Regions from separate parts of the Lipingzhangella rawalii genome, predicted to be linked through region 1. Evidence: predicted binding sites of a transcription regulator. Region 1 holds the regulator's gene; each other region holds the start of a gene.
What was found. Region 1 encodes LexA, which represses DNA repair genes until DNA is damaged. Its sites were predicted from a motif close to TCGAACANNTGTTCGA; they were not measured.

Region 1 (4,147 bases):
GGTTGTGATGGGACACGCGAGGCGTTTCCCCGTGGCCGTAAGCCATAATTGGTCCGACGCCGAGGCCCGGTTTCGGTCACGATAGGTGTCGTGGCCGGTATTCTTCCGAGCGGCTGGCCGCCGGTGCGGGCCGTAGTGGCGACGGGATCCAGACACATCTAAGGAGGGCCTGATGGCACAGCCGCCCGGAGGCCCCCCACCCGGTGCACCGGGCACCTCCGGTGGCGCAGGGGAACAACCGCCCGGCGGCGGTTACGGTTCCACCCCCCACGTCGGCGAGACCAGGAGCCATTGGCGCACGCCGTCGGGTATTACGAGCATCATTCTGGCCGTGGTCGCGGTGCTTCTTCTGGTCACGGCAGCCCTGACCTACATGTGGGCCCGTCCCGACCCGGTGGTGCACGAGCGCGCGGTGGACTGTGCCGCACTGGAGGTCGAGGCCCTGGACGAGTTGGTGCCCGACGCCGAACGCACGGGGGACGAGCCAACCGCACAGGACGGCTACGACGAGCTGAACTGTGAGTGGGAGAGCCGCGCGGACGCCGGTGGGATTCAGGGATACGCGACGATACTGCTACGCCGCCATGACTCCAGTTTTGGTTGGGACAGCGGAGACGACCTCGCCGCCGAGGATCTGGAGCAGGAGGCCGACAACCACGACGCTAACCCCACCGACGGGATCGGCGCCCGGGCCTACACCTACTACGACAGCGAACACCAGACCGGGTGCGTGGCCACACGCACGGACAACGTGTTCCTCCGAACCTGTTACGACTCCGCCGAGGACTTCTTCGACCTCGAGTCCGTTTCGGAGGAGGAGGCGATCGCGGGTGGTACGGAACTCGCCACAGCGTTCGTCGAACACATCGAGTCTCAGGAGTACTGAGTAATGACGGTGGCTTCCGACACGCCCACGGCCCGAAGGAGAGCGACGTCTCGGCGACGTTCTTTCGGGGCCGCCTTGGGCATACTGAGCGCCGTGGCACTGGCGGGTGGGGCGCTGGTCACCACCGCGAGCACTCCCCAGTTCGTGGACACCTCGACGGTGCCTATGTCGGCCACGACGGTGTCGGCGTCCCCCGGTGACCAAGATGTCGCTGTGGACAGCGCCGGGGCGAGGCCGGGCCAACCCGCGGTGTACGGGGAGATTCCCGCGTGTGGCACCGTCGGCACCGGCTGGCTGGCCGAGCTGGTTCCCGACCCCCAGCTGACTGTCGACACCGTCGAGGAGGTGTCCGGAGATGCGGGGGTGGGGGAGCGGCAGGAGTGCCGTTGGATCAGTGACTCGCTGGGTTTCGGGGACCGGTACGGCTACGCGTCGGCGACGTTCGTCCGCAGTGGGCACGGTGCCGACCCCGAGAGCATGGAACACCTGGCACAGGAACTCAGGGACCGTGCGGGTGGGCAGGAGGCCAGTACGGTCCCGGACCTCGGCGACGCCGCCCTGTCCTGGTACAACCACGCCGAGGCGCTCGGGTGTGCCGGAATGGTGACGGGCAACGTGCTGGTCGTGGGCTGCTACGACCAGCAGGCAGATGGCGACAGTTGGGGCAGTCTGGACCCACCGGAAGCTGTGCAGGCCGCTGAGGAGGCGGTCCGCGGCCTCTGGGGGAGTTTGCGGGCCGAAGGACAGTCTGGCTAGGCCATGCCCGGGGACGGCTGGAATGTCCCCGGGGCCGTGGCACTCGAACCACCGCCCCGTTGGCTGCCGGTGTAGGGGCGTGCGCGCGAGGCTGGCCGGCGTGGACCGGCACCCTGTGGGACACGAGGACCACCCGGGCCACACTCCCCCGAGGGCAGGGATCGTGGTCACGGGCATTGCCAATCCGCCGGCGGCCACCACGGGGAGCGTACGCACGGACACCACAATCCCCCCGGACTGGGGGCCCGGTGCCGAGCACCACCCTGACCCACCGACGGCAGACACCCGCCACCAAGGGGCCGGCGCAGCGGCCAGTCGTCCCCGACCACACAGTGGGCGAGAGACCAACCCGGCCAGTGGGTGTCAGCGTGGCGTTGGTGTGCGCAGCCTACGGTATGGACGTCCTTCCGGGCGGTGGGACATCGAACATCCACACCGATTCCGGAGGCCCTCGTGCTACACGCCGGCCGGGTCCCCGTCACCAACCGCGGTGGTCAGTACACCCAGCGTCCCCGAGCGCCCCGTGACTCTGGGCCGGCGCCACACACGTTCGGGCACCTTCGCACTGCGGGGGAGACCACGGTGATCGGAGGGGATCGACGAGCCCGCACACCCGGGCCCATGGGGGACGTGGGTGCGCAGCGCTCGGAGGTGGATTGGGGGAGGGGTGCCGGCCCCCACGCAGGCCCTGCGGCCGTGTCCGATCGGTGGTTCGAGTCGGGCCGGAGGGAGCCTTGGCGGCCCCCAGCGGTCGCACAGCCAGCGGGGCTCGTCACACGCGGCGCAGTACCGCAACCACCTTCCCCAGGATGGTGGCGTTGTCTCCACGCAGGGGCTCGTAGTTGTCGTTCCTCGGTAGCAGCCACACGCTGTGGTCGTCGTCGCGCCGGAACACCTTCACTGTGGCTTCGTCGTCGAGAAGGGCCGCCACGATGTCGCCGTTGCTGGCTTCGGGTTGCTGGCGAACCACGACCATGTCCCCGTCCGTGATGGCCGCGTCCACCATGGAGTCCCCGACCACGGTGAGTGTAAACAACTGTCCCTCACCCACCAGTTGTCGCGGCAGCGTCAGCACATCCTCGATCGACTCCTCGGCGAGGATCGGCCCTCCAGCGGCGATCCGCCCTACCAGTGGCACCTCGGCAGCGCCACTGCGGGCCCGTCGGGTGGTGGACGTCGTATCCGTGCCGGTTGCGCCTCGTCCCGTGGGGCGGATCTCGACCGCCCGTGGACGGTTCTGGTCCCGGTGCAGGTACCCCTTGCCCTGAAGCACCTTGAGCTGGTGCGCGACACTGGAGGGGCTGGCGAGCCCCACCGCGTCGCCGATCTCCCGGATCGACGGGGGGTAGCCACGCGCCTGCAAGTACCGGGTGATGAAGTTGAGTACGCTTCGTTGACGCGCCGTGAGCCGCGTGGTCGAGCCGACGTGACCGGCGGCGTCACTACCGCTGGGGCCGGTGGCCGCCACGGCCTCGCTCGCCTTGTTCGTGTCCGGCACGTCTGGCCTCCTCGGGAGTCGAACTGGTGCGGCCCCGGGGTCGGGGTACGGGTGCCACCGCGGCCCACAACGCTGCCGGGTCGCCGCCCAGCCTCAATTTATCTCCTGTCCTGTGTGACATCAAACAAACGTTCGAGGTGGCCGTGCGGCACAGGGGTGCGGCGGGCGGCGTGGGTCGTTGCTGGTTCGGCTCGACGCGCCCGCGGTATGGGGGTGTCGAAGCCTGGTGCTCGCGGTACGCGAGGGTGCTCGGTGTGTCGGGGTGGCCTCGTGCCGCAACTTGCGATTCGGTGCGGTCAGTCGTAGGTTGGATCCCACGGGTCGGCACAACATATTGTGTTTGTCGATATTCACACGTCCATAATTTGTGTCGAGACGCGTGCGGATGTTAGGCGGTCGTCCACTGTGGCGGCGCCGTTGCGGATCGGGCCCAGATGAGGCGGAACGGGGGAACGGACGATGCACTGCCCGTTCTGTCGCCATCCGGACACGCGGGTGATTGACAGTCGTTCCACCGAGGACGGTGCGGCCATCCGACGGCGACGAAACTGCCCGGACTGTGAACGGCGGTTCACCACGCAGGAGAGCGTGTTGCTGATGGTGACCAAGCGCTCCGGTGTCACCGAGCCGTTCTCCCGGACGAAGATCATCGCGGGGGTTCGTCGGGCGTGCCAGGGTCGTCCGGTCTCCGAGGACGCCCTGGCCGTGCTGGGGCAGCAGGTGGAGGACGAGATCCGCGCACGTGGAAGTGCCGAGGTGCCCTCACACGAGGTCGGTCTGGCCATTCTCGGCCCGTTGCGGGAGCTGGACGAGGTGGCCTATCTGCGGTTCGCCTCGGTGTATCAGGGCTTCGACTCGTTGGCGGACTTCGAGACCGCGATCGCCGATCTGCGCGGGCGGTCGTCTTGAGGGCCTGGCGGGACGTGTGGGCCGGTGTGCGTTGGGAATTGTGCGAGTAGCAGGGGGAGCGAGATGACGGAGACCGTGAGCGGGTCAGGGGCACGCAA
Region 2 (4,147 bases), on a different contig from region 1:
CCCGCGTCCCAATCCGCAGCCCGTGCTCGGCCAGATAGCGCAACAGTTCCGGATCGGAGTCATTCACCCGCACGATGGTGCCCACCTCGTCCGGATCGGCCTCCGACAGTAGGTGTGTCTGGGGCGCGGCGATGGTGCCCTCCCGGGTCGGGATCGGATCCCCGTGCGGATCCACGGTGGGGTTGCCCAGATGTTCAGCGATCCGCTCCACGAACCGGTCCGAGACCACGTGCTCCAGGATCTCCGCCTCGTCGTGCACCTCGTCCCAGGAGTAGCCCAGCGCCTCTACCAGGTAGGACTCGATCAGACGGTGGCGCCGCAGCACCTCCAGAGCCAGCTTCTCCCCAGTGGTGGTCAGGTGCACGTCGCCGTAACGAACGTGCGCCACCAGGTCGAGGTCACTGAGTTTGCGCAGCATCCCCGAAACCGAGGAGTTCGACACCGTGAGCCGTTCGGCGATCCCGGAGATCGTCACCGGACCGGTCCCGCGCTCCTGGAGGTCGTAGATGACCTTGACATAGTCCTCGACCGACGTCGACGGCCGCTCGGATGCTGTGCCCATGCTCGTACGGTACGACACCGCAGCACCCCACACCGCCATGGCTCGCCCAGGCCGTGTGGGGGCGGTGACAGCCGCCCCGCAGCATGCCTACGATTCTGGCACGATCCCCCGCCGCCGAGGATGCCCTGACCCCGCCGCACCGACGAGGAGAGGCCAGCCTCCACTATGTCCACCACTCCCCTGTCACCCTCGCCCCGCCGCACCGCGCCGACCCACCTACTGCTGGCGGCATGGCGCGGCTACCTCGCCTTCCCCCTGATCTGGAAGATGCTCATCGCTCTGGCTATCGGGGCCCTGACCGGACTGATCGTCGGCGAACCCGTCACGGTGGTCGAACCGCTCGGGCAGGTCTTCCTCCAGCTGCTCCAGATGCTCGTGGTTCCGCTGATCCTCACCACCCTGATCGCCGGGGTGGCCTCCATCAACCCGGCCCGTCTGGGCAGCATCGGCCTCAAGGTGCTGGTGTTCTACCTGGTGACCTCGGCGCTGGCCATCACCATCGGCATCCTGCTGGCGCTGGCCATCACCCCGGGGGCCGGGCTGTCGATGCCCGGGACGACGGATGAGGAACCCGAAAGCCCGCCGGCACTGTCCGAGGTGTTCCTCGACATCATTCCGGAAAACCCGTTCGCCGCCATGGTCGAGGGCAATGTGCTGGCGGTCATTTTCGTCGCCATCGCGGCCGGAATCGCCCTGGCGTTCATGCAGAACAGCGCGAACGACCACACCCGGGAGTTGGGGGACTTCCTGCGCCGCGGCGTGGACGGCGCCGTCGAACTGGTGTTTCGCGTGGTACGGGGCGTGCTGGAGTACGCCCCGGTGGGCGTGTTCGCGCTGATCGCCGTCGTGTTGGCCGAGACGGGGGCCGAGGCGCTGCGGCCACTGCTGGAGCTGACCGTGGCGACCTACGGCGGGATCGCCCTCCAGATCCTGGTCTACGTCGGGCTGCTCACGATCTTCCGTGCCGCCATCGGCCCGTTCTTCCTCGCCGCCAAGGACCCGATGCTGACCGGATTCGTGACCCGCTCCAGCGGAGGCACACTGCCGGTGACGATTCGGGCCGCGGAGCGACTCGGTATCCGCAAGGGGGTCTACGGATTCACCCTGCCCTTCGGCGCCACAGTCAACATGGACGGCACGGCGATCTACGTCGGAGCCGCCACCGTATTCGTGGCCAACGTCGCCGGGGTGCAGCTGAGCCTGATTGAACTCGCCACGGTGGTGATCGTCGGGGTCCTGGCCTCAATCGGAACCGCGGGGGTTCCGGGGGCCGGACTCATCATGCTGTCGCTGACCGTGACCCAGGCCGGCCTCCCGTTCGCCCCAGTGGCCCTTGTCGCCGGAATCGACGCGATCCTGGATATGGCGCGCACCATGTGCAACGTCACCGGAGACCTGGTCGCCACCCGAATCATCGCGGGCACCGAACCCGGAATGCTGGCCGATCCCGGATCCGCGCCGGCGGAGAGCACCGATGCGGCCGCAGGCACCGATGGGAGCGGAAGCGACGGCACGGGCACAGCTGCGGACCGATCCGACTAAGGCGTGTTGTTTGGCGAGTCCGCGGGGTGGGGCAGCGCCCCGGGCGTGTATGAGAGCCGGCGGAGCGGCTGGAGGGACGCGTCCACGCCCCGCCGGCCGTCGTGCGGGGGCATGGGGGCTGCGGTGGCCGTGGGGCGCATCCCCCGCTACCCGGGGGGACACACTTCCCGGCACGACGGCCAACAGAGTGGACGCGGGGTAGACGTCGCCAGGCCAGGCCCAGCCTCGTTCCCACCCCCGAAAGACACTGCCTAGCCCGGGTCGCACCAGCAGCCCCTCCCCACCATCGGGTTTCGGTCGCAGGCAGGCACCGCCACGAGGGATGGTGTCTTCGCAGCTCACCGCGATATCAGGTACGCTGTAGCTAATTACAGTCGAACTCTAGTTCGATTTTGGGCCTGCCTTCCCCCGGCTGGAGTCGCCACCTGGCCACCCCAGCCGTGGCCTGACCCCACCAACGAGGAGGAGGCCCGTGCACCACACGTCTGTCCCGTTTTCGACGCACCGTCCGGTGGCCCACGGATGAGTACAGGGTTTGCCCACCTCAACGTGGTCTCTGCCTCCTCCATGCGCCACGGAACCTCTCATCCGCACGTCCTCGCTGACCGGGCCGCGGAACTGGGGATGGACACGCTCGCGTTGACCGACCGGGACGGGGTGCACGGCGCGGTCGCCCACGCCCGCGCCTGCGTGCAGCGTGGACTCCGACCAGTCCTGGGGGTGAACCTGGCCGTTGCGGCCCCGGACGGGGGACGCGTCACCCTGCTGGCGCGCGGCCGGCGGGGCTGGGCGAGTCTGTGCCGCGTCGTGACCGCGGCCCATGCCACCGGCGACACCCCGGGCACTCCCGCGATCCCCGCCGCCGGGCTCGCCGCCGACGGACTGATCCTGTTACTCGGCCCGGACTCGGATGTGGGACGTGCCGTGGCCCGCGGACAACCGAACCGGGCCCGAAGGCGGCTCCTGCACTGGCGGTCCCTGTATCCCGAGGCGGAAACGCTGGCCGTGGAGCTGGTGGACCACTACGGACCCGACCAGCGGCGAAACGCCCGGGCCATGCTGCACCTGGCCACCGAAACCCGCACCCTGGCCGTACTCAGTAACGCGGTGCGCTATCCGCACCCCGACGACGTCGAGGTCGCTCACCTCCTTGACGAGGTCCGTCGTTGGCTGCCCGGGGGAACCGGAGTCACCCCCCGTTCCGCCGGCAGCCCCGCCGACACCGGACAGGCCTACCTCAAGAGCACCGACGAGATGGCGGCCCTCGCCGAACGCATCTGCGGCCCGGACCGGGACGCCGTGGCGCGTCTGCTGGCCCACACCCGAGCCCTCGCCGAGTCCTGTGTTCTGGATCCGGCCGCGGACCTGGGGCTCGGGCACCCCCACCTTCCCGACATCGCCGACGCCGGCCTGCGCCTGTGGCAGGAGTGCACCGAGGGGCTCACCCGACGCGGTCTGGAACACAACGACCAGGCACACCACCGTCTGGCCCAGGAACTGTCCGTCATCGAGCACCAGGGCGTGTGCGCCTACTTTCCCGTGATCGCCGACATCACCAGGCGCATCCGGGACCGGGGAATCCGAACCGCGATCCGCGGCTCGGGGGCGGGCAGCCTGGTGAACTACCTCCTCGGAATCTCCGAAATCAACCCGCTGGAGCGGGGACTACTGATGGAACGTTTCCTGACCACCAACCGCACCGGCCTTCCCGACATCGACCTGGACGTGGAGTCCGCCCGGCGGCTGGAGGCCTACCAGGTGGTGTTCGACGCCTACGGTGCACCCGACGACCAGGGCACCTACCAGCGTGTCGCGTGTGTGTCGATGCCGGAAACCTACCGCGCCCGCGGAGCACTGCGAGACGTGGGCCGGGCCCTGGGAATCCCCCCGCACGACATCGACGCCCTGGCCCGATCCTTCCCCCACATCCGTGCCCGCCAGATCAGCTCCGCGGTCGAGGACCTGCCCGAACTGCGGTCGGCCGCGCTGGACCGCTACCCGATGGCGGAGCTGTTCCGACTGGCCGAACGCCTGGACGGTCTC
Region 3 (4,147 bases), on a different contig from region 1:
CGGCCGCGCACGGGGCCAACCGCACCGGGCGCATGTTCACCGGGGACCGCTCCGGTGACGTGCTCTACCAGGCGCTGTACGACGTGGGACTCGCCACCCAGGCCACGGCAACCTGGGCGGGTGACGGTCTGAAGTTGCACGCCACCCGCGTCACCGCACCGGTGCACTGCGCTCCCCCAGCCAACCGCCCCACCCCAACCGAGCGGGACACCTGCCGCCCGTGGCTGGTGCGCGAGCTCCAGCTGCTCACCCCCACGTTGCGGGCGATCGTGGTGCTAGGCGGCTACGGATGGCAGGCCCTGTTGCCCGCCCTTGACCAGGCCGGCTGGCAGCTTCCCCGGCCCCGCCCGCGGTTCGCACACGGCACCCGCGTTGCACTTCCATCTCGCGACGTCGCTACTCCCCTCGTGCTGCACGGCTGTTACCACGTCAGCCAGCGCAACACCCAGACCGGGACGCTTACCCCGGCGATGCTGCGCACGGTGCTGGCCGAGGCCAAGGCCAGCGCGGAGCTGGCCTGAACGCACACCCGGCGGGCTCACAAGAGGCTCAGCTGTGTGGGCCTAGCCGCAGCCGGGGCGGTCGCAGCTTCCTCGGTGCCCACTCTGCGATGCGCGTCGGCGGTGCGCCGGGTGACCCCGTAGCGTTCGGCGAGCTCGCGTACCTGCTCGGTGATCCGGCGCTGGTAGCTCTTCGGGGCGTAGGCCCCACCCCGGTACAGCTCCTCGTAGCGACCCACCAGGTCCGGATGGTGCTGGCGTAGCCAGGTGAAGTACCATTCCCGAGCCCCGGGCCGCAGGTGCAGCACGATCGGGGTGATGCTTCGCGCCCCGGCCGCGGCGAGCTGGGCCACGGTGGCCTCCAGCTGCCGGGGTGAGTCGCTGAGGAACGGCAGGATCGGCGCCATCAGTACCGCGCAGCCCAGCCCGGCCTGCTCCAGCCGGGAGCAGATTCGCAGGCGCGCCGGTGGGCTGGCGGCCCCCGGTTCGAAGGACCGCGCGAGATCACGGTCCACGAACGGCACCGAGACCGCCAGGCTTACCTCAACATGTTGCGCGGCATCCCCGAGTAGTTCCAGGTCCCGCAGCAGCAGCGGGCCGCGGGTGAGGATCGAGAAGGGGTGACGCTCGTCGCGTAGCGCGGCGATGATTCCGGGCATGAGCCGGTAGCGGCCCTCAGCGCGTTGGTAACAGTCCACGTTGGTGCCCATGGCGATCGCCGCGCCTGCGCGGTCGCGCCGCCACTGGGGCCGCGCGAGCTCGCGACGCACCAGGTCGGGGGCATTGACCTTCACTACGACCTGGGAGTTGAAGTCCTGCCCGGAATCCAGGTTGAGGTAGGTGTGGGTGTTGCGGGCGAAGCAGCCCACACAGCCGTGGCTACAGCCCCGGTAGGGGTTGATCGTGTATCGGAACGGCACACGGGAGGCCCCGGGAACCTCGTTGATGAGGGATCGGGCCTGCACCTCGTGGAAGGTGATCCCACGAAAACCGGGGGTGTCGAAGGTCCGAGTGACCGCACCCCGTTCGATCAACACGGGCTGGTTCGTTCCATCGTCCAGCCGCAGGTTCTGCCAGCGCATGCGTGCCCCCTACCGCGCGGGTTCGCCAACACCACCCACTGTAGAACATATGTTCGACCACCCGGGAGGCTGCAACGGTGTCCGTCACGTCGTTGCTCTCATGCACCGCGCTGCGTGGATGTGGCCAGCGCAAACAGAGAGACATGGCTGGCCCCGTAGGTAGCGCAAGGTAAGAGTTTGGCCGGAACTGGATCGCCCAGGATCAGGTTGATGCCGGGCAGCGTTGGGGGGTGACCCGCGAGGACAAGGCGGAACTGGACCGGCATCGGCGACCACGTCGCATTCGCGGCCAAGCCCCACCTGAGCGTACGGATGATCGCCCGTGCCCTCGACGCGGGCCGTGGAGTGGACTGGGTGAGTGAGTCGCGACGAGGTATAAGGAACCAGCCCCCACCTGCGCCAAGAACTCGAAGAACGCGGTATCGATTACGTGCTGGCCGTTTCCTGCGACCACCGCTTCAGCACGCCCGCCGGTTGGCTACGCACCGATGAGGAGGCCCGCCGCGTCCCCCACCGGGCATGGCAGATGCTCTCGACGGGGGCTGGCGCGAAAGGGCAGCGCTACTACGACTGAGCCCTGGACGAGATCGACTTCACCGTCATGGACCTGGCCGCCTGAGGAAGCCCGAGGATGAGGAAGGAGCGTGGCGATGGCTTAGCGCTTCACCGGTCCGGCAGCTCAAGCGTTGGTGTGTGAGTGGGCGGACCGAACAGCGCATCCCCGGCCAGACGACAGGTGGGGCGCGCCTGTTCTTGTCAGCTAAGGCGCGATGTCATGAAGCCAGGACCCGCCAAGCCAGGACGACGGCGAACAGCGAAAGCCCGATCGCCGCCGCCATGTCCACCCCGCGATGAAAGCGGGGGCCAGTAAAGCGTCCCAACACGGACGCGGCCAGGGACAGCAGCGCGAACCAGGTGAAGGTCCCCGCGCCCACACCCACCAGCATGGTCCATGGGGTGAGGGAACCCATGTCGGATGTGGCCGAGGAGAGGGCGGCGAAGACCGCCGCCCAGGCCAGGATCGTCAGCGGATTGCTCGCCGTCGCGGCCAGCCCCACCACAAACGCTGCCCGGGGCGAGGTGAGTTCGCGATTGTCCTGCTGCTCCGTCGGAGGGGATAGGGCACTACGCAGGGCACGCAACGCCAGCACTACCAGGACCAACACACCGAGCATCCCGACCGCCGTTCCCAGGGCTTCCCAGGTGGTGAGCAAGGCGGCCACTCCTGCGATGCCCAGGAGGGCGTATCCGACGTCGACCAGCGCCGCCCCCGCACCGATGGCCAACCCCAGCGCGACACCTCCGCGCAGAACGCTGCGCAGGCACAGCAGCCAGATCGGGCCGACCTGGGCGGCGACCACGAATCCGAAGCCGAAGCCAGTGACCAAGGTGGTCGTCACGATTCCGATCCCTTTCCAAGGGAGGAGAACAGGTGGACGTCGATGCTCAGGTGAGGCTTACATCGACGATGGTCTTACCGATAGCAGACCGTCGACGCTCGGGCTCCAACACTGCGGGAAGCGCGCTCAGGGATACCCGGTCTCTCACCGGGATTCGCATGTTCCCCTCTACTAGTGCGCGCAAGGCGTCGCCGATACCGGAGCGGACCTCATCATGTCCTTCCATGACGCCCCCGTAGCCCAACGCCCGGATGTTCCTGCGGTAGAAGGATCGCACATCGAGCTCGGTCTGCGCTGAGGATGAGGCTCCGTAGATGACGAGGGTGCCGTAGGGGGCCAAGAGTTGGGTCGCGGCCGCGGTGTAGCTTCCGCCGAGCGGGTCGAGCACCACGGTCACTCCCAGCCCCATCACGGCCCTGATCAGCTCTTCCGGTGAGCGGGCGATCACGGTCTCGGCGCCTATCTCGGCCACTGCTTCGGCCTTGTTCGGGTCACCGGTCTGGCCCCAGACCGTCGCTCCTGAGCTCAGGGCGAGCGACGTCGCGGCCGTGCCCACTCCCCCCGTCGCCCCCAGAACCAGGACGCGGTCTTCGGGTGTGACTCCGGCGAGTTCGTACACTACGCGGATCGCGGTTCGGCCGCACACGGCCGCGCAGGCCGCCTGGGCCGGATCGACGCCTTCGGGTACCCGGACAAGCGAACCGCTCGGGACGACGGCTTTCTGGCTCCAGGTACCGTCACGGGACAGGCCAACGCCGTGGCCGTGGACTACGAACAGATCATCGCCCCGACGTCCAACCCCTTCCACACCAAGTGTGCGGGGCACGGGGGCATCACTGGCCACCTGACCGGCGAGCACGTAGGTGTCCAAGGGGTTGATCGACGCGTACATCATGTCGATCACGACTTCCTCGGTCGCCGGAGATCCCTGTTTGGTTTCCTCGACACGAAGGACACGGTCGGGGCCGGTCAGGCGTGCGGCGAGGACGGTCTCTGCCATGGTCTTCCTCAACGGTTCGGGGGAGAGAGCAGCCGGCAGAGCACGCCGACGGTCCGTTCGATGTCCTGTTCGTCGACGTTGCCGAGGTGACCGAGACGAAAGGTCTCCCCGGCCGCGCTCGGATGCGTGCCCGCCTGAAGGAGCACACCGAGCTCGGCAGCACCA

Region 2: the regulator LexA is predicted to act here: its motif matches at 2,479-2,494, upstream of RIF23_RS02645 (DNA polymerase III subunit alpha).
Region 3: the regulator LexA is predicted to act here: its motif matches at 1,624-1,639, upstream of RIF23_RS01960 (Rv2578c family radical SAM protein).

What each region holds. Positions count from the first base shown of each region.
Region 1 is NZ_JAVLVT010000005.1:486,622-490,768, forward strand. It holds gene RIF23_RS13180 (hypothetical protein) at 1-8, shown strand, start outside; gene RIF23_RS13185 (hypothetical protein) at 173-886, shown strand; gene RIF23_RS13190 (hypothetical protein) at 890-1,642, shown strand; gene lexA (transcriptional repressor LexA) at 2,415-3,110, opposite strand; gene nrdR (transcriptional regulator NrdR) at 3,600-4,049, shown strand; gene RIF23_RS13205 (vitamin B12-dependent ribonucleotide reductase) at 4,113-4,147, shown strand, end outside.
Region 2 is NZ_JAVLVT010000001.1:586,644-590,790, forward strand. It holds gene RIF23_RS02635 (metal-dependent transcriptional regulator) at 1-562, opposite strand, end outside; gene RIF23_RS02640 (dicarboxylate/amino acid:cation symporter) at 728-2,104, shown strand; gene RIF23_RS02645 (DNA polymerase III subunit alpha) at 2,627-4,147, shown strand, end outside.
Region 3 is NZ_JAVLVT010000001.1:437,399-441,545, reverse strand. It holds gene RIF23_RS01965 (uracil-DNA glycosylase) at 1-521, shown strand, start outside; gene RIF23_RS01960 (Rv2578c family radical SAM protein) at 539-1,582, opposite strand; gene RIF23_RS01955 (LysE family transporter) at 2,356-2,982, opposite strand; gene RIF23_RS01950 (quinone oxidoreductase family protein) at 3,029-3,982, opposite strand; gene RIF23_RS01945 (pyridoxal-phosphate-dependent aminotransferase family protein) at 3,991-4,147, opposite strand, start outside.